2 regions of the Saccharospirillum sp. ABV4_185 genome follow, and region 2 is predicted to be linked to the other one. Evidence: predicted binding sites of a transcription regulator. Region 2 holds the regulator's gene; the other holds the start of a gene.

Region 1 (10,238 bases), on a different contig from region 2:
AACCTGCCCGGCTTCGGTTATGTGGCCTGGGTGCGCTATCGCGATGCACAGACGGCCGCCAAGCCCGCCAACGCCTGATCAGCAGCAAGGATTGAACTGAATGGCCGGCCAGTGGCATCTCTGCTGGCGCACCGACAGCTGGAGTCACAACAAAACAGCGCCTGCAAATGGCTGGCTCAGAAACTCGGCGACGGCTAACGCCGTCGATAATGCGACTGCACCAGACCGTTGGCGTAAGCCTGGGTGTGCTGATGCTGGAACTTTCGGTCGGCGGGCAAGGCGCCAAAGAGTGGCCGTCCGGAACCGAGCAACACCGGCACCCGGGTGATGATCATTTCGTCAATTAAGTCGACACTGAGACAGGACTGAATCAACTGGCCGCCATCGACGTACAGCCGCGTTTCGCCCTGCTCCTGCAACTGCTGCATCAGGTCATCCAGCGAGCCGACAAAACTTTCGGCATCATGCGCAAAGCCTTCGGGCACCGCTGCTTTGCTGCGTGAGATCACCACGACGCGCTTGCCGTGATAAAACCAGTCGTCAAAGCTCAGCACCTGCTCGAAGGTGTGCCGCCCCATGACCACACAGCTGACGGTGGCGATAAAATCGGCGTAGCCGAAGTCTTCCCCATCAGGCGAATACTCCGGTCGCAATAACCAATCCAGAGCGCCATCGGGTCGGGCGATATAACCGTCCAGGCTGGTGGCAATAAACACTGCTGTTTGCATAGTGAGCCTCACTTTTGGTGAACAGAGCGAGGCAGTTTAGCGAGGCATTGGGACAGAAACGGACCGGATTAAGCGAACAGAACAAACCTCAGCTTGATTCGACACCACGGCTGCGCACTGCGAGCAAACCAGCCGCTGCGATCAGCACGATTCCCACACTCGCGATCGGTCCAGGCACTTCGTGAAACAGCAGCGCACCCCAGGCGGTGGCAAAGGCGACATAGGCAAAATCGAAGGTGGCAACGGTGGTCGGGCGGCCCAATTGATAAGCCACCGCCGCACCAACACTGCCAACAATAATGGCGACCGCCAGCAAGGCCATGGCCGCCCACTGCAGCACATCCATGGCACCCCAGGCACCGAACAAAAAAGCGTGCGCTGCGCTCAGGGAAGCGGGTGAAGTCTGGCTCAGTACAAGGCTGAAACCGATGCCGAGCAACAACATCACCAGATTCAGCCAGATCGACAACAGCAGCGGTTCTTCGTCGGCGCATTGCGCACGCGTCAGTATCATCGCCAGGGCATAGGCCAGTGCCGAGGCCAAGGGCAGCAAGCTATAGAGGTTAAGAGCCGAGGCAGTCGGCTGCAGGATCAACAAGACACCAACAGCGCCCAGCACAACAGCAAACCAACCGGCGCGACCAACGTTATCGCCGAGCAACAAGGCGGCAAAGAGCGTTATAAAGATGGGCGAGGAATAATAAACCGCCGAGGCAATCGACAGCTCAACGTAGAGCAGCGAGGTGTAATAGGCGATCCACATGGCGCTGAGCAAGGCGCTGCGCACCAGGGTCCATCCCGGCCGCTTGGGCCACAACGCCAGGGCTTTGGTACGCCAACGCAACGCCACCGCCAAAACGGGTAATACCAACAGCGAACGCAGGGTGAAAATCTGCCACAGCGTAAAGTGCGTGCTGATGCCCTTGATCACCGCATCGCCCAGGGCGAGGAAAAAACCGGTCGCCAGGATGACAGCGATGGCGACGCCCGTGTTATCGACTCGGCGCTTTACCTCGGGCGATGGCGACACAGCGCGCCCGCTTAATCCTGACCGGCAGACAGCAGCTCAAGAAACTCCAGCGGTTCCAGGACAATGCCTTCTTCTTTTTTGCCGGGGAATACCGCCAGCGCCAAACCGTCTTCCTGTAATCCGGGCAACCAGCGTTCCAGCCAGGCCGCCAGATCAATGGCTAAGGGTTGGCAATCGGCCCAGTCACCACTGGCCCACTGCTGGGCAAATTCGGCATGCGGCCAGATCGGCAAACAGTCATCGCCATCGCAGGACATCAGCACCGTGCCGTCGTCACCACGCAGTGTCCAGACCTGTTCATTTGCCAATACCGAACGCACTAGAAAATCGTAGCGTGCTTCAGCGGGCAAGGTGGGCACTGTATCGAGTTGTTGCTGGCTGGGAGACTGTGTCATAAAGGCATCCATCAAAAACCGGCATCATAACAAAGACGCCGCCTCAGGTCGCCGCACGCATTGCACCAGAGCTTGAGCCAGGTCAGCCGACGACAGCGGTTTTGCGTTAGCATGGCGGCATAAATCTCCGTGAGGAATCCTTCGGCATGACGGTCCAAACCAAAGATCGTACCAATCCCTGGTTACTGGCGGCGCGGCCGCGCACCTTGCCAGCGGCCGTTGCGCCCATCATAGCGGCGGTCGCCCTGGCCATTTATCACGGCCACTTCAACCCGACACTGGCGTTGTTGGCGCTGCTCTGCGCGCTGGGATTACAAATTCTGGTCAACCTGGCCAACGATCTGTTCGACGCCGAAAGCGGTGTCGACACCGGCGAGCGACTCGGACCGACCCGCGTCACCCAGAGCGGGCTGATTTCGCCTGCGCATATGCGCCGCGCGCTGTGGGTTTGTCTGTCGTTTTGTTTGCTGACGGGAACACCCTTGGTTATCGCCGGCGGCTGGCCACTGACGCTGGCGGGGATGGCCTCCATCATCGCCGCTCTGGCTTATTCCGCCGGTCCCTGGCCGCTGGCCAACCATGGTTTGGGTGAAGTGGCGGTGCTGATTTTCTTTGGCCTGGTGGCGGTGATCGGCTGCTACTGGCTGCAAGCCGAACAATGGCACATCGCCAGTCTCTGGGTCGGTTTGATGGTCGGCTTACCCTGCTGCGCTATTTTGATGGTCAATAACATCCGCGATATCGATACCGATCGTCGCAGCGGCAAAATCACCCTGGCGGTTCGGCTCGGACCCAAAGGCGCCCATTGGTTGTACAGGGCCGCCTTAGTCAGCCCCTTGGTACTGGCGTTGGTGGCCGCCGGGCTCAGCCATTTACCGCTGTTAGTGCCCGTAGCCTTACTACCCAGCTTGTACTGGGCCTGGCAGCTGGATCATCAACTGCGCCGCTATCGGGGCAGTGAACTCAATGCCTTGTTGGCACACACCGCTCAGTACGAACTCAGAGTCAGTTTATTGATCGCCATTGTGCTGTTGCTGTTGGCGCTGGTTTAAATTCGAACCTTCAACTGCGGCCAGGTCGTTAACCAGAATTTTTCCGCTTGACGTTGCGCAAAGACTTCCGGCTTGGGCCGCTTGGGATTCAGGCTGAGATAACCATTCATCAGCGAATCCAGCCCTAAGGGCGCGATCAACTCGATCTCGCCAGTGTCATTCAGGCGCACGCCGACGGCGGTCTCCACTTCCACCCAATAACTCATGGCATCGGCGGTTGAACGGTAAGGCGCATCGCCATTGCGACGATGCATCCGGGCCTGATTTTTCACCGACCAGGGTGCTTCCTGATCAGCCTTTAAGCGAACTTCCAATGCTCGGTCGTGCTGTTCATCGGTATGAGTCGCGTCGAAATAAATTAAATCCAGATCGGTTAAGGGCGTGGCGCGCTGATAAGCGTGCAACCGGTCCCAAACCAGATTGCGTACAAAGCCAGCGGCCAGACACCAGTCCGGCAGATTCAGCTCGGCGGCAACATGCAAAGCCGCCATGCGCGCTGAATCCTGTTCAAGCCAGCGAAGCAATGGTTCGGTATTCATTAAGACGACTGCCTCTGCTCCGTCAAATTCATAACACCAACAATTACTGAGTGGCAGTGACCGGGTCCCAATAGTTACCGGTCATTACCAACAGGCAGAGCAAGGTGACGCTGTCTTCGTAGTAATCCTGGTGGCGCTGGTAAACCGCTTGATACAGATCGTCCAACCAATCCTGACCGTCTGCCAACAGCATGGCGCCAACACCGACCGGTGCCATAAAGAAGCTGCTGTTTTCGGTTTCATAGGGAATCGGCAGACCACTGAGCAAATAACCGGATTGCATCTGTGCAGGATCCGCATCGGTGATGCGACGCATGCCACCAGCAATGCCGGCAGCCAGTTGTCGGGCACGCGGCTCGCCACTGAGCAAGGCTTCGGTTCCCAAGCGCCAGGGGTCCCGCCCGGCATTAAAAAAGTAGTGGCCGTCGTAACTGGTTTCCAGATAATTCGGCGGTGACGCATAGACCTGGCCGTGCTGATCAACGACTGCAAAATCCGGCAACAGACCACTGCGCGGTGCTTCTTGTTGTTGCAGCGCCAGCGCCACCTCCAAAACGCGGTCGCGGACATCAAGCCAGCGCGGTTCGTCGGTCACGGCAGCAAAAGCGCGAAAATGAGCGGGCATAAAATCCGAGGTGCGGGTGCCCCATTGGTTGTATTCCTCGCCGTCCGGCTCTACCCAATCACCAAAGGTGGGCAGATCGCTGTCCGGGCCAACAGCACTGGCAAGCAAGCCGTCCAGCACCTCCTTGGCCGCCGCCAGATAGTCGCCATCCGGCCACTGGCGCGAAGCCAACAAAAGGGCGTAGGCAATATCGGCATCGCCATCAAAAGCGCTGTCGTTACCCTCTTCTTCATCAATGGGAATCTGCCAGCCCATCAGCCGCGAATCGATATCGCTGGGCCAGGCACGGGCAAAGCGCCAGAGGCCATCGAACAGCGAGCGTGCCTCAGGATCAGCGCCCGCCATCAAAGCGACAATCAACATGCCATAACCCTGCCCTTCGGAAACGGTACGGCCAGGATTTTGCGAACCAAAGCTGACTCGGTACTGAGGCAGACCATCGTCGCTGTGCACGGCGACCAGATAATCCGCCTTCCACTGGCGGTAAAACTCAAGCACATGACGATCCTGTTGCGCCTGACTCCAACGCGATGGTTGTAAACTACCTGCGGCATAAGTCTGATGCTGTGGAAAGGGCAACAGCGGTTGGGCCAATGCCGTTGTTGCCCAGGTGACCAGTACCAAAAACACACCCAAAAACCCTGATTGACGACAAGACCGCCAAATTTGACCGATCTGCATAGCGATTCCTCAGTACTCAAAACCCAGTTATCAAGCTGACTATTGTGCACCTTTAAGGTAACAAAGAAGTTAGCTTTTAAGCGTTGATGCAAATCAGCATCGATTGCAAACCAACCTTGCTTCCTTTCGCAAAAGACATCCCTTCCCATCTGTAACAAAATGTAAAAAGTTTTAACCCTCCAACCTACCAAAACGCTGATCGACATCGCTATACTGCGGCCAACTTCATACCAACCGGAGGCGACCATCGTGAAAGGCGATAGCCGCATCATCGAACAACTGAACAAGGTGTTGACCACCGAACTGACGGCGATCAACCACTATTTCCTGCACGCCCGCATGTACAAAAACTGGGGCCTGGAGCGGCTTAACGAAGCCAACTACAAAAAATCCATCAAAGACATGAAGCAGGCTGATGAACTGATCGAACGCATCCTGTTTCTGGAAGGTCTGCCCAATCTGCAAAAACTGAATCGATTGATGATCGGTGAACACACCGAAGAAATGTTGCAGGCCGATCACGATTTTCAGATCGAAGCCATCGCGCAACTGCGCGAAGCCATTGAAGTGTGCGAACAAAACCAGGAATTCGTCAGCCGCGATCTGCTGAGCGAAATTCTGGAAGACGAAGAAGAACAGCTGGACTGGGTGGAAACCCAGCAATATCAGATCGGCGCCATGGGTATCGAAGTCTACCTGCAAGCGCAGATGAACGACGAGGACTGATCATGAAAGGCAAGGCAAACATCATCGACGCTCTGAACATGCTGCTGTCGAACGAACTGGCGGCCATGGATCAGTATTTCCTGCATTCGCAGATGTATCGCGACTGGGGTTTGAACAAACTCTACGAACGCATAGACCACGAGTTCGATGACGAGCGCGGCCACGCCACCAAGTTGATCGAACGGATGCTGTTTTTAGAAGGCAAACCGGACATGAAAACGCGGGCGCCGATTCGCATTGGCGAAGACGTGCCGGCCATGTTGCAAGCCGATCTCGATCTGGAAATCGAAGTAAAAGACGCCTTAAAAGACACCATCAAACTGTGCGAAGCCGAACAGGATTATGTCACCCGCGATATGCTGGTGACGCTGCTCGACGACACCGAGATGGACCACGCCTATTACCTCGAACAGCAACTGCGACTGATCAAAATGATCGGTCTGGAACGCTACATGCAATCGCAGCTGTGATTGTTTTCACTCCGGCCACCGCGCCGGAGTTGTTGCAATCGAACCCTTATCCGTTCAAAGCTAAAGCAAGGCTCAATTCCCGCCTTGCTTTTTTTATGCTTAACCTAAGGAGTGATTTATGTCCGATCGCCACCCCACCGAAGTGACCGTCACCAACATTCGTATGCCGTTTTTGTCGATGGTCGTCTTTATGGTCAAGTGGGCCATTGCCGCCATACCGGCCTTATTTATTCTCGCCTTGATCGGTGCCGCCATCAGCTTTCTGCTGGGCAGTGGCGGTTTTGAGTATCGCGCCTGACCGCCAGAATTAAGCGGCCGTGCTGCGATTGATGCCGGCGGTGACCATAAAGGCCAGGGCTTCGTCGAAGGTCCAATCCACTTCAATCAGTTCCGAGCGTCGCGCCAGCACGGTCAGACCCGCCACCTGATAGCTGATCTGAATCAGCACCGGCACCCAGGGATCGTCTTCGTCCTGGTCCGGCATGGCTCTGGCCAGCGGCATGGGCAGCCGGTCGCTGGTGACAAAACCGACGGTGTAACCACTGCCTTGTTTAATCAGGACGGTTTGCCGGCGCCGGGGTTCTTTTTCGTTCTGATTGATCAGGGTCGCCACATCCTTGACCGCCCCGTAGATGGTTTTCAGCACCGGCGTACGCATCAACTGTTGCTCAAACTGCCGGAACATCCAGTAGAAAGGACGAATACTCAACGCCGTTCCAACGGCCAGTACGATGCCCACCATCAGCGCCAGGCCGACACCGGGCCAGAGTGAATCGAGACCGAACAGGCCCAACAGCGCCTTGCCAATTTTGTCGAGCGTTACCGCAATCGACCAGAACAACCAGATAGAAATAGCCAGCGGCAGAATGCTTAAAGTGCCGCGTACCAGGATGCGTTTCATCAAACAGACTCCTGAAAAAAAACGGCACCCAGTGTCGCACACTGGTTCAACCGGCTGCAGCCTCAGCCGGTACGACGGCGCTCCTCTTTACGCTGCGATAACAATAGCTGCGCATCGGCCGCTATTGGCAAGGCCAGGGCTTCGAGCAAATCAGAACGTCGATGGCCCATGTCTTCCAGCAGATGATCGTCGTAGTCCAATAAGCGCGCGATACGCCGACGGCGCTGCCAGGCAACCAGAAGCGTGTGAATTTTTTCCCACCAGGCGGGACGATCCAGATGATCCGCGTGGTGTTCCAGGGTGGTGTTGCAAACTGAATTCATCGACATAGCGACCTCTCTTGCCGGCTTTATCAAGCCAGGCGATTAGGGTTTAAGTGCTGTGGGTCGCGACCACGAGAGTCAGCATCGCTTGACATCTAAATTCAGACAAACTAAAAAAACTACACCCAATGTTTAGGAAATCTAAACGATGACCGAAGCCACTGCCGCCGAATCCTTACAAGCGCCTCTGCCGCTGCTCGACACCGATCTGGTGCGCACCTTTGTCGCCATTGCCGAAACCGGCAGCTTCACCCGCGCGGCGCGTCAGGTGTTTCGCACCCCCGGTGCGCTCAGCATGCAGATCAAGCGTTTGGAAGAAATGCTGGGTAAGGCGCTGTTCGTGCGCGATGCGCGTCAGGTTCGGTTGACGCCGGAGGGCGAGATCCTACTCAGTTTTGGGCGTCGTTTGCTCAAATTGAACGAAGAAGCGGTGGCGCAGTTTCTGGCACCCAGCCTGGAAGGACAGGTGCGTTTCGGGACGCCCGATGACGTCGGCACCAGAGTGCTGCCAGCCGTACTGGCGCAATTTGGCCGCTCCCATCCAGCGGTTCAGGTGGATGTCATCGTTGGCAGCAGCCGGGATCTGCTGGCGCGGCTGGATGCTGGCGAGTTGGATATTGTGTTGCTCACCGCCGGTAACGACGGCCAGGATCCGGCGCGTGGCGAAGCGGTGCACAGCGAAGAGCTGGTCTGGGCCGGCCGCAAAGGCGGGGTTGCTCAACAGCGTGCTGTGTTGCCGGTGGCACTGGCCAGGCATGGCTGCTGCTGGCGCACCAAGGCCGTCGATGCGCTTGATAACGCCGGTCGCGATTACCGTGTCGCCTACAACAGTGAGAACTGCGCCGGTCAGGTGGCCGCCGTAATGGCCGATCTGGCGGTAGCTCCACTGCCCCGCAACATGGTCAAGGCGCCGCTGTGCGTGCTCGACGAAGCTTCAGGCTTGCCACCGCTGGGCGACTATCAGGTGCTCATGGAAAAACGCGATGGCCGAGGCCCCGCCAGTGAGGCGCTCGCCGGCTATGTGATCGAACAGCTGCGACATCCCCATTAGCCAGCGCTGGCTGGCTTCTCTACAATCGCTTCCGGTTTATCACTCGGAAATTACCATGTCTTTTTATTGGTTCAGTTTGTTCATCGCCGCCAACGCCCTCTTGCTGTTTACGCTTGCTTTCAATGTGTCACTGGTGCGTCGTCGCTTTAAAATTTCCAGCGGCGATGGTGATCAGCCGGCATTGCAACGCGCCATCCGGGCTCACGCCAACGGTGTTGAATACATGCCATTGTTCGCCTTGCTGGTGTTGGCGCTATCGCTGCAGCTGGCGGCGGATAGGGCACTGGCGATTCTGGTTTTGGGCTTTACGCTGGGTCGCGTTATGCATGCACTGGGCATGATTGGGGCGGTGAAATTATTGCGCTTCTGGGGCGCCGTCATCACCTACCTGTGGACGGCCGCCGCTATTGTTTTACTCAGTTGGACTCTGCTCGGCTGAGTCGTTTTCAAGGCTTACATCTTCAGGGGTCGCTGATCTCGTCCCAGACCGGTTGTGCTTCCGAGATTTTCAACTCAGCGGCCGCGGATTCACCAACCAGGTAAGTGCCGATCCAGATGTTGTAGTTACCCGAGGCGGGGCTGGATAACACCACGCCCGGGTTGGTACCGGCGCTGTCACTGGCGTAGTCATCGCTGCAATGCCAGTTGCCGTCTGGGTCAAAGACCACCAGGGTGGTATCGGCGTCCGAATCGACATACAAACTCAGCGTCTGACTGCCAGCGCTGTAGTTCAGATCAATGTCCGGGGCGTTACTGATATAACCGGAACAACTCTGGTGGGCCTCACTGGCGGCAAACTCGCCTCCAGCGGTCAACACCACCACATAAGGATCCGGCAAAAAACCAGCTTCCAGACTGACCGAGCCATCAGTCGGCGGCTCGGTCCAATCCACCGCTTGCACAACCCCGATGGCTAACATCGACACCAGGCCCGCAATGGCGGCCTGTACTACTGTCAATTTCATGAACCACTCCCTGCCTTTTGCTGTTCTGCAAACTGAAGCTGGCAATATAGCGAAGAAACACGCGTTCAACATCCAGGCCATTCCAAGCCAGTTTTTAAGCCATGGTCGGGTCTGATATGCCCAGGCCATAGACCATAATCACGGTAATCAAGCCGGTCGCCACCAAATAATAGAGCGTCGGCAAAATGGTCAGGCGCAGGGTACGGCCTTCCTGGCCCAGCAAACCCACGGTGGCTGAGGCGGCAACCACATTGTGGATGGCAATCATATTGCCAGCTGCCGCACCCACCGCCTGACTGGCCACCATCATGGCCCCGGAAACACCCAGCAGTTGAGCGGTATTGAACTGAAAATCCGACAGCATCAGGTTCGACAAAGTATTGGAGCCGGCAATAAAAGCACCCAGCGCGCCGACGGTGGCGGTAAAGAACGGATAGACCGCCCCGACTGAGACTTCCACCAGCTCAGCCATAGCCCTGGGCATGGATGGCAAATCAGCCGCATTGACGCCGGAGTTAATCAGAATGCGCACCATGGGAATGGTAAACACCAGCACGAAACCAGCGCCCATCAGCGTATGAGTGGATTCACCCAGAGCAGTGCGTAATTCGCTCGGTTTAATGCGCTGCACCAAGGCGGTGATCAATACCACCAAGACCATAATGCCGCCGGGCAAATACAGCGGTTCGATGTAACCGCTGACACCGGCCTGGCCGAGAATGTCATTCCAGTGCAGCGATAGAAAGCTGATG
Region 2 (10,238 bases):
TGCGCGTCGGCCAGCGTCTGTTCGAAGACAACTGCGCCCTGTGCCACGGCCAGGCTGGCACCGGCAGCTATGGTTTCCCTAACCTGACCGATGACGATTGGCTCTACGGCGGCGAGGGTGACACCATCAAGACCACCATCATGGCGGGTCGTAGCGGCCAGATGCCGGCCTGGGGTGATGCCCTGGGTGCCAGCGGTGTGCGGGCGGTAGCAGAGTACGTCATGCAGCTGTCCGGTCAGGACGACGTCAATACCAGCCTGGCCACTCAGGGGCAAGCCCTGTTCAACGCCAGCTGTGTTGCCTGCCATAGCCAGGACGGCACCGGTAACCACGCTCTGGGTGCGCCCAACCTAACCGACGATATTTGGTTGTACCGCATTCCGGGTGAAACGCTGCGCGCCTCGGTTCAGTACACCTTGGAAAATGGTCGCTCTGGACGGATGCCGGATTGGGCCAACGTGCTCGGAGAAGAGCGCGTGCATATCGTCGCCGGTTATGTCTATAGCCTGAGTCTGGACCCGCAGCAATAACAGACCAACGGGGTGCGTGCCCACGCACCCCGGACTGGCTTGGAAAGGTCGGGCGTGCCTGCCCTTCCCAAACCATTCCTGATCCCCTAAAAACATGACCGATAAAATAGAGGTCAAAGACGTCACGGACGACGCCGTAACGACCGTCGACCTGTACCAAGAAAGGGAAAAAATCTACGTCCGCCGCATCAAAGGTTTTTATCGAAACCTGCGAGTCTACGGTGGCGCAGCCCTGTTCGCGCTTTACTTTGGCACCCTCTGGCTGGACTGGAACGGCCGCCAGGCCGTCCTGTTTGACTTGCCCGCGCGCCAGTTCCACATCTTCGGCATCACCTTCTGGCCGCAGGATTTTATGTTGTTGTCCTGGGCGCTGATCATCTGCGCCTTTGCGCTGTTTTTGGTCACCGTTTTCGCCGGCCGGGTCTGGTGCGGTTACACCTGCCCGCAAAGTGCCTGGACCTGGATCTTCATGTTTATCGAGGAAAAGACCGAGGGCAAACGCAACGCCCGCATCAAACTCGATGATCAACCCATGACCGCGCAAAAGTTTGCCCGCAAAGCCGCCAAACATCTGCTCTGGCTGGCAGTGGCGCTGATTACCGCCATCACCTTCGTCGGCTATTTCGTACCGGTGAAGGAGCTGCTGCCGCAACTGGCCGGTTTTAGCGCCGGTGGCTGGGCCATTTTCTGGATCGCCTTCTTCACGCTGGCGACCTACGGCAACGCCGGCTGGTTGCGTGAACAGGTGTGCATCTATATGTGTCCTTACGCCCGCTTCCAGGCGGTGATGTTCGACCAGGACACCCTGATTGTCAGCTACGACGAAAAACGCGGCGAACCCAGAGGTGCGCGCAAGCGCGGCATCAAACCAGAAGATGCCGGTCTGGGTGATTGCATCGATTGCGAACTGTGCGTTCAGGTCTGCCCAACCGGTATTGATATCCGTGATGGCCTGCAGTACGAATGCATCGGCTGCGCCGCCTGTATTGATGCCTGCGATTCGGTCATGGATAAGATGGGCTACGAGCCCGGCCTGATCCGCTACACCACCGAAAACAGCCTGGAAGGCAAACCCAGCCGTATCCTCAGACCCCGCCTGATTGGCTATGCGCTGGCGCTGGCGGTCATGATTGGGCTGTTCAGTTGGGTCATCGCCACCCGTATTCCGATGGATCTGTCCATTGAGCGCGGCCGGGGTGCGCTGCACCGCATGACGCCCACCGGGCTGGTGGAAAACTCCTATCAGATCAGTCTGATGAATATGACTGAGCAGGATCGACGCTATCGCCTCAGCGTCGATGGTCTGGACGGTTTGCAACTGCTGGCGCCGGACGTGATCAGCGTCACCGCCGGCGGTGTGGTGCAATTACCGGTGCGTCTGCTGATCGACCCCAATCAGTTACAACTGCCCAATAACGAAATTCATTTCACCGCTGTCGCCGTCGACGACCCAAGCCAGAGCGTCGAGGCGGAAAGCCGTTTCTTTGGCCCGGCCCGGTTTTAATAGACGGTTTAGGAGAACACTGACGTGAACACGAGCGCTCGCAAACCCTGGTACCGTGAATTCTGGATATGGTTCATTCTGGCGCCGATCATCGCCGTGGTCAGTTTCTGGGCCTGGTTGATCCCCGTTGCCATCCAGACCAACGACGGCGCCATCCTCGATAATTACTACGAGGACGGCATGACGGTTATTGAACGCAACACCCAGTCGCAATGGGCGGCCGAGCACGATCTCAGCGCCCAGTTGCAGACGCTCGGCGAGCGTGTGCAGCTGCGCCTGGAAGGCAGTCTGGATTCGATTCCGAATACCCTCCAGCTCACCTATGCTTTCCCAACACGAGCCAGCTGGGACGTCAGCGTGCAACTCGAGCGTCAGCCCGATGGTCGCTACCTGGGTACCTTGCCCGAAGCGATCAGCGAAACACGCCAGCTGATTCTGGAACCGGTTGGTGATCAGGCCAACTGGCGCTTGCATGGCGAAGCCACCTTCCCCGATCGCAGCATTATCAGGCTTGCGCCCAAACTCTAATGGCGCAGGCCTGCTTTCATTGCGGTCTGCCGGCCTTCGATGAGCGTTTTCAGCTCGAGGTAGGTGGCGAGGCCCGGGTTTTCTGTTGCGTCGGCTGTCTGGCCGCTGCCCAGACCATTATCGACAGCGGTCTGGGCGAGTATTACCGCTTCCACGATCCCGACCAGACCCCGGCCGCACCACCGGTCAGCGAGCGTGACCGCGAACAGCTGGCGCTCTACGACCGCGATGATGTCCAGGCCGATTTTGTACGCCAGCTCGATTCCGGCCAATGCGAAGCGACGTTAATGATCGATGGCGTCAGTTGCGCCGCCTGCAGTTGGCTGATTGAAAAGCGGCTGCATCAGCAAGCCGGCGTTGCCGAGGCGCGGTTCAATCAGACCACTCACCGTTTGCTGCTGCGCTGGCAACCCGGCGAAGCTGTTTTGTCGACGCTGTTTATTGCGCTGCATTCGCTCGGTTACCGCGCACAGCCGTACCAGGCCGACGCCGAGGAAGCGCTGCGTCAGCGAACGGGACGACGTTACTTATTGCGTCTGGGCGTGGCCGGCATTGGCATGATGCAGGCGATGATGAATGCGGTGGCGCTGTACAGCGGCAGTATCGAAGCGACCTATGTGCACTGGCTGCGCTGGACCTCGCTGCTGATCACCCTGCCGGTCGTCATCATCGGCGCCGGCCCCTTTTTCACCGCCGCCTGGCGCTCTATTCGAGCGCGCAGTCTGAGCATGGATGTGTCGGTGTCGCTGGCCATCGGTGGCGCTTTCGGCGCCAGCGTCTGGGCCACCCTGACCCGCCAGGGCGAGGTCTATTTCGAATCGGTCTCGATGTTCACCTTCTTTCTGGTGCTGGGCCGTTTCCTGGAATTTCGTGCCCGTACCTCTGTCCATGCCTCCAGTAATGCGCTGGCGCGCCAACTGCCACCCACCTGCCGGGTGCGTCAGGGTGACGACTTTGAGCAAAAGGCGGTACGCGATCTGGTCATCGGCGAGCGCATTCAGGTCCGCGCCGGCGAACTCTGCCCGGTCGATGGCCGTGTTGTCAGTGGCGCCAGCGAATTCGATGAAGCGCGGCTGACCGGGGAAGTTGCGCCTCAACCAAAAGCCAGCGGCGATACGGTACTGGCAGGCACCACCAACCTCAGCCAGGCGGTCGAAATCGAGGTCGAACGACTCGGCGCCGACAGCTCAGCCTCAGCCCTCACGCAACTGCTCGAACAAGCCGCCAGTGAGAAACCGCGCCTGGCAGAACTGGCCGATCGCGGGGCAAGACATTTCGTCTGGACCACCTTGATCATCACCGCGCTGATTGGCCTGGCCTGGCTGTGGATCGACCCGGACCGCGCTTTCTGGATCGTTATCAGTGTGTTGGTGGTCACCTGCCCCTGCGCACTCAGCCTGGCAACGCCTACCGTCCTGGCGCAGGCGACACAAAGCCTGGCCAAAGAAGGCCTGATCGTCACCCGCGGCCATACCCTGGAACGCTTGGCCGACATCACCGATCTTGCCTTCGACAAGACCGGCACCCTGACCGAAGGCCGGTTTCGACTGGTACAGACAGAAGTACAGCCATCGGCACAGCGCAGTGCCTCGGAACTGATCGAACTGGCCGCCGCCCTCGAAACCGACAGCGATCACCCCCTGGCCCGGGCCTTTCGAGAAGCCGCCGCTGGTGCATCGTTACCCTTGTTAGTCGAGCGAACCTTGCACCCGTCGCAAGGCGTTTCCGGACGCGATAGCAGCGGTGAATACCGTCTGGGCAGCGCCGCCTTTGCACTGACCGAGCCGAGTCAAACGCCACAAACACCAGGTACTCTCTGGCTCAGCTACAACGGCGTCCCCCTGGCCCGGTTTCAACTGGCGGACGAATTACGCGCCACCGCCGCACCGGCGTTACAGCAATTGGCCGAGCTGGGTCTGCGCTGCCATGTCTTGACCGGTGATCCCAACCCCATGCCCGATGCGCGCTTAAACGCTTTATCGCTGAGCGGAGACTACCGTTCAGGGTTAAGCCCGGCGGATAAGCTAAGTTGGTTGCATCAACAACAGGACGACGGCTTGCGCATCGCCATGGTCGGCGACGGCATCAACGATGCGCCGGTGCTGGCCGGTGCGCCCGTATCCATCGCCCTGGCCTCAGGTACCGACCTGGCCAAGCAAGCTTCAGATGCGCTCTTGCTGAATGACAAACTGACCGTGCTGGCAGCGGCCGTCAGGGCCGCGCGCAAGACCCGGCGCATCATTCGCCAGAATTTGCTCTGGGCTCTGGTGTACAATGGCGTCGCCCTGCCATTGGCTGCGTTGGGCTGGGTAACACCCTGGCAAGCGGCTATTGGCATGTCGGCCAGCTCCTTGCTGGTCGTGCTCAATGCATTGCGACTGAGACGTTTGAATTAAGCCATGGATATTCTGCTGCTTTTGCTGCCCATCACCGGTTTCCTGCTGCTGATCGGCGGCGGCCTGTTCTGGTGGACGGTGCGCTCCGGCCAATACGACGACCTGGACAGCCCGGCGCAACGCATCCTCTTCGACGACGATGACGACATGATTCCCGACGACCATAAGTCCCACCGTGATCGCTGATCTGCTATCTGCGGCCCTGATCGGGCTGATTTCCGCCGGCCACTGTCTGGGCATGTGCGGAGGCATTACGCTGGCGCTTGGACTACACAGCCAAGGCTCAGGCAGCTTGCTGTTTTATAATTTAGGGCGCATTTCCACCTACGCCCTGCTCGGCCTGCTGATCGGCGCCGGTCTGCATTGGCTGCCCGCCTCTGCCACCCCTATTCTGCGTTTGATCGCCGCTGCGCTGCTGGTGTTGATCGCGCTCTATTACCTGAACATCAAAGCCTGGATCACTCAGTTGGAGAAGCTGGCGCTGCCGCTGTGGCGCCGCTTGCAACCTCTGGCCCGGCGCTGGGTGCCGTTACGCCATCCGCTGCAAGCCTATCCGGTCGGTATGATTTGGGGATTACTGCCCTGTGGCCTGGTCTATACCGCCCTTGGCTATGCGGCGACCCAGGCCGACGCCCTGGGCAGCGCCGCTTTGATGCTGGCCTTTGGTGTCGGTACGCTGCCGGCCATGCTGGCCACCGGCGCCTTTAGCCAACAGTTGAATGGCTGGTTACGACGCCCCGCGCTACGCGCGCTGATCGGGGCAACGCTGTTATTTTTCGCCGGCTGGCTGATGTTCAATTCCGCGCGCATGCTGGGGGTCTTTTAACGATGCAGGCAATTTTCGGTTATGGCAGCTTGATCAGCGCGGAAAGCCGGCGCCGCACGGGTATCGGTGGCGATGCCCTGGCCGTGGAGATCGACGGCATTGAGCGCCGCTGGTCAGTTCCAGTACCGGATTATGGCGCTACTGCTGTGGGTGCGCATCTGAATCCGGACAGTCGCTGCAATGGTGTCGTCTTTATCGTCGATGACACCAACCTGGCGCGCTTTGATGAGCGCGAACAAGGCTATGATCGGCATCGCATCGACTGGTCCGAGGTGCGTTCGCTCGGCCAGCAGTCCTTACCAACGGAGTTGCCCTTGTGGGCTTATGTCGGTTATTCCAGCGAAACACCCCAGCCGCATCGACCCATTATGCAGACCTATGTCGATGTCATCCTGCACGGCTGCCTCAGCTACGGTGACGACTTCGCCCGCCGCTTTCTGCACTCCACCAGCCCCTGGCAACACCTGAGTGATGACCGTCTGGCACCACAATACCCGCGCGCCATGGACGATCACCGCCTGCCACCGCGCATCGATGCACTACTCGCCGATGAGTTGCCCGAGCTGTTTCATCAGCGCACCCGCTTCAGCCTTGAAAGCGCCGGCCGTTAACCCAGATATAGGCAGTTCAGGTCGAGTTCAGTGCTGTTTTTGCAGGCTGACTGCGAACCTCAGGAGGTGTCCGCTATGAAGGCGTATTGTCTGGATTTGAAAAGCTGTGTCATCGAACCGGCGCTGCAGCAGGCGCAATTAACCGATCCGGGTCTGCCGGCCTGGCTCGACGCGGTCGCCGGCGCTGAACAACAACGTCGCAGCAGCAACCGCTATGGCCCGTTCGGCATGACCGCCTGGCAACACAAACGCGTCTGGGATGAATACATCGCGCAATGGCCGGAACTGGCCTGTCAGATTCGTGGCCTGGCCAGCCAACGCTGCTTCCTCAAAGATCCCCATCAGGAACTCAGCCTGAACTGGGGTTATGCCACGGCCCTGGCGGCCTTGAACGCCCGCTTTTATGCCGGCGGTGAGGTCCCCATTTTGGACAGCGACCAGGCGGTCGAGCTATGGCGTCAGGCCTGTCATCGCGGCCACCGGGTTGACGACCGGCCGTTCCGGCGCGTCTATTCGATGGAACCCTCTGAACAGGCCGCCTGATTTCACGACAACACTTGTCCCTCGGCGCCCGAGGTGGTAGAACACGCGCCCAACCCCGAGCCACCCGATTGTCCATGACTGCCCAGACCCTCGCTGAGAAAAAATCGCGCACCGAATTCAACAAGCTGCAAAAACGCTTGCGCCGGGAAACCGGCCGCGCCATCGCTGACTTCAACATGATTGAAGACGGCGACACCATCATGGTCTGCCTGTCCGGCGGCAAAGATTCCTACACCATGCTCGATATCCTGATCAGCCTGCAGCGCAGCGCCCCGGTCGACTTCAAGCTGGTGGCGGTCAATCTCGATCAGAAACAACCGGGTTTCCCGGAACACATCCTGCCGCAGTACCTGAAAAACCTGGGCGTGCCTTACCACATCCTGGAACGCGATACTTACAGCGTGGTTCAGGAAATGGTACCGGAGGGCAAAACCACCTGCGGTATCTGCTCGCGGCTGCGACGCAGCACGCTCTATGCCTTTGCCGATCAGATCGGTGCCACCAAGGTTGCCTTAGGCCACCATCGTGACGATATTCTGGAAACGCTGTTTCTGAACATGTTTCACGGCGGCAAGCTGAAAGCCATGCCCCCCAAACTGTTGTCCGACAGCGGCACCAATGTGCTGATCCGGCCGTTGGCCTATTGCCGCGAAAGCGATATCGAGCAATACGCCATCGAGCGGGAATTCCCGATCATTCCATGCAACCTCTGTGGTTCGCAGGACAATCTGCAGCGTCAATCCATCAAAGCCATGCTGCGCGACTGGGAAAAACAGCATCCCGGTCGAGTCGAAAATATTTTTCGGTCCATCCAGAACATCGCACCGTCCCAACTGGCGGACCGTGAGCAATTCGATTTTCTATCGCTACAGGCGACGGGCATCCCATTAGCGCCGGTTAATGAAGGCAGTGAGTACAGCCCAATGGCGCAAACCCGCGTCAATACCTGGGTTCCGCCGAACGACGATTGAGCCACAACCCTGTACAGCACGACGGTTTCGGCTAAGATGGCGAACAACAGATAATCGGCGTTCTACTCTGGCTGTAGGAAGGTGATTATCCCACCCTTGGACGGGAGAGAAACGATGTCGCTGACCACTCACTGCAGCAATTGCAGTCTGCATCCGTTGTGCCTGCCGCTGTCACTGAAAACCAGTGAAATGGATAAACTGGATGCGATCATCCGCCGTGGCCGACCGATCAAAAAAGGCGAGTTACTGTTTGCGCAGGGTGAACCTTTCAATTCGGTCTTTGCTGTACGGACCGGTACCGTTAAAACCTATACGCTGACTCAGGAAGGTGATGAACAGATCACCGGTTTCCATCTGGCCAGCGAACTGGTTGGCCTGGACGCCTACGACTCTCCGGTTTACCCAGCCTCGGCCCGCGCCCTGGAAACCACCAACGTCTGTGAAATTCCGGTTGATCGTCTGGATGCGTTATCGGGCCAGTTGCCAGAGTTGCGTCGCCAACTGCTGCGTTTGATGGGGCGCGAACTGCGTGAAGACCAACAAATGATGTTGCTGCTGAGCAAGAAGAGCGCCGAGGAACGCATCGCCTCCTTCCTGCTCAACCTCGCTGCCCGTTTCCGCCGCCGCGGCTACTCCGGTACCCAGTTCCGGTTGACCATGGCGCGCAGTGACATTGCCAACTATCTGGGCATGGCGGTAGAGACCGTCAGCCGCGTCTTCACCCGTTTTCAGCGCCAGGGCATCCTGGCCGATAGCAGCAGTGCGCGGGATATCGAAATCGTCGATCTCGATGCGCTGACGCAAATGGCCTCTCTGGCCGATTGCGAGCGCCTGGAACTGGGCATCAGCGCCTGAATTGATCTGGATCAACTGGCCGCCGGCGCGGCCTTGATCCACATCAATAGCCCCTCCCCGACCTCCCCTAGACTGAACGCATCCTCCAGTCCAAGGGGTTCCAACCATGTATTTCGACACTGTAGTTATCGCTGGCTTAGTCACCGTGGGTTTGATGTTCGCCTTCTTCGGCGGCATTGCCTGGTTCGTGCGCCAAGACTTACGCGCTCACCCGGAAAATGGCGCCTCAACGGACGACCAGGAACGCCGGTAAGCCTCGATCATATAGCCGGCAATGGAAAAACCGGGCGGGAATTGCGGCAGCTGGTCGACGTGAAACCACTGCGCATCAGCAATTTCACCCGGTTCCGGAACGATGTCGCCACCGGCGTAGTCGGCCCAGAAGCCGAGCATCAACTGATGCGGGAACGGCCAGGTCTGACTGCCCTGATAGCGCAGATTGGTTACCTCGACGCCGACTTCCTCGCGGATTTCGCGGTGTACCGCCTGTTCCAGCGACTCACCGGTTTCAACAAAACCGGCCAGGGTGCTGTACCAGCCGGAACTGCGATGGCGCACGCCCTGAGCCAGCAGCACTTGGGGCCCCCGGGTAATCAGCACAATCACGCAGGGGCTGACACGCGGGTAAAAGCGCAGCTTGCAGGGCTCACAGACCATGGCCGACTCGCCCGACAATCTGGTTGTCGGCTGGCCACACTGGCCACAAAACCGATGCTGACGACGCCAATCCAACAGACCACGAGCTCGCGCCGCCAACATAAAGGCCGTTTCACTGCGCAGACCAATGTCTCTCAAACCCAATCTCGGCCAGTTTTCGGTGTTATCCAATTCGGCGGTGTAATAAGGATGGCCGTCGAGCAAGCCAACAAATTCTTCGCTGACCAATTGATCGCTCGGCCAATCACTGCGTCGTTGTACCCAGTTATCCTCCGGACTGACCAGTTCGCCGTCTTGCCACAGCAATAACCGGTCATCCGAACGGACTGCCGGCGCCGAGCCAGGCAGTTCAATCCGGTGCTGGCCTAATTCATACAACACAAGCGCACTCCTTAATCCGCTTTCAGCGGCAAGACTAGCCGAACCACGCCTTCTTCGTCGGGTTCGACGCTAAAACCAAAATGCCGGCCAAGACCGAGCATCGGCTGATTTTCCGCCAACACATCCGCCACGATCCGATCCACGCCCTGAGCTCGGCCGTAATCCAGCGTCTTACGCATCAACTGACCGGCCAGACCGCTGCCCTGATAAGCCGGCAGGACCATGATGGCGAACTCCAGCTCGTTGGTGTTCACATCGGTCCAGAGCCGCATTTCACCGACGATGGCGCCATCGATGAGCGCCACAAAGACCATTTCCCGGCGGTAATCGATCTGGCACAGAGTCGCCAGTTCTCGATGTTCAAAGTGCAGCCGGCTGCCGAAAAAGCGCAAACGCAGGGCTTCGCTGTCAAAGCCACCGAAGAAGGCTTTCAATA

Evidence for each region. The regulator FNR, encoded in region 2, switches genes on or off when oxygen is low (the NO sensors DNR and NnrR bind a similar motif). The targets are predictions, from matches to a motif close to TTGATNTANATCAA.
Region 1: the regulator FNR is predicted to act here: its motif matches at 2,226-2,239, upstream of ACXAE6_RS18000 (1,4-dihydroxy-2-naphthoate polyprenyltransferase).

Annotation. Positions count from the first base shown of each region.
Region 1 is NZ_JBSWUW010000002.1:171,603-181,840, reverse strand. Features, by position in the region: gene ACXAE6_RS18020 (bile acid:sodium symporter family protein) at 1-78, shown strand, start outside; gene ACXAE6_RS18015 (dihydrofolate reductase family protein) at 195-728, opposite strand; gene ACXAE6_RS18010 (DMT family transporter) at 817-1,758, opposite strand; gene ACXAE6_RS18005 (DUF2750 domain-containing protein) at 1,770-2,153, opposite strand; gene ACXAE6_RS18000 (1,4-dihydroxy-2-naphthoate polyprenyltransferase) at 2,300-3,205, shown strand; gene ACXAE6_RS17995 (nucleotidyltransferase family protein) at 3,202-3,744, opposite strand; gene ACXAE6_RS17990 (family 8 glycosyl hydrolase) at 3,788-4,999, opposite strand; gene bfr (bacterioferritin) at 5,300-5,776, shown strand; gene bfr (bacterioferritin) at 5,779-6,246, shown strand; gene ACXAE6_RS17975 (hypothetical protein) at 6,365-6,544, shown strand; gene ACXAE6_RS17970 (DUF502 domain-containing protein) at 6,554-7,147, opposite strand; gene ACXAE6_RS17965 (hypothetical protein) at 7,210-7,476, opposite strand; gene ACXAE6_RS17960 (LysR substrate-binding domain-containing protein) at 7,619-8,521, shown strand; gene ACXAE6_RS17955 (MAPEG family protein) at 8,577-8,960, shown strand; gene ACXAE6_RS17950 (hypothetical protein) at 8,983-9,486, opposite strand; gene ACXAE6_RS17945 (L-lactate permease) at 9,581-10,238, opposite strand, start outside.
Region 2 is NZ_JBSWUW010000001.1:2,487,486-2,497,723, reverse strand. Features, by position in the region: gene ccoP (cytochrome-c oxidase, cbb3-type subunit III) at 1-530, shown strand, start outside; gene ccoG (cytochrome c oxidase accessory protein CcoG) at 625-2,034, shown strand; gene ACXAE6_RS11725 (FixH family protein) at 2,059-2,562, shown strand; gene ACXAE6_RS11720 (heavy metal translocating P-type ATPase) at 2,562-4,958, shown strand; gene ccoS (cbb3-type cytochrome oxidase assembly protein CcoS) at 4,962-5,144, shown strand; gene ACXAE6_RS11710 (sulfite exporter TauE/SafE family protein) at 5,134-5,784, shown strand; gene ACXAE6_RS11705 (gamma-glutamylcyclotransferase family protein) at 5,787-6,395, shown strand; gene ACXAE6_RS11700 (hypothetical protein) at 6,471-6,938, shown strand; gene ttcA (tRNA 2-thiocytidine(32) synthetase TtcA) at 7,013-7,909, shown strand; gene fnr (fumarate/nitrate reduction transcriptional regulator Fnr) at 8,024-8,764, shown strand; gene ccoM (cytochrome c oxidase subunit CcoM) at 8,871-9,017, shown strand; gene nudC (NAD(+) diphosphatase) at 8,972-9,802, opposite strand; gene ACXAE6_RS11675 (bifunctional acetate--CoA ligase family protein/GNAT family N-acetyltransferase) at 9,814-10,238, opposite strand, start outside.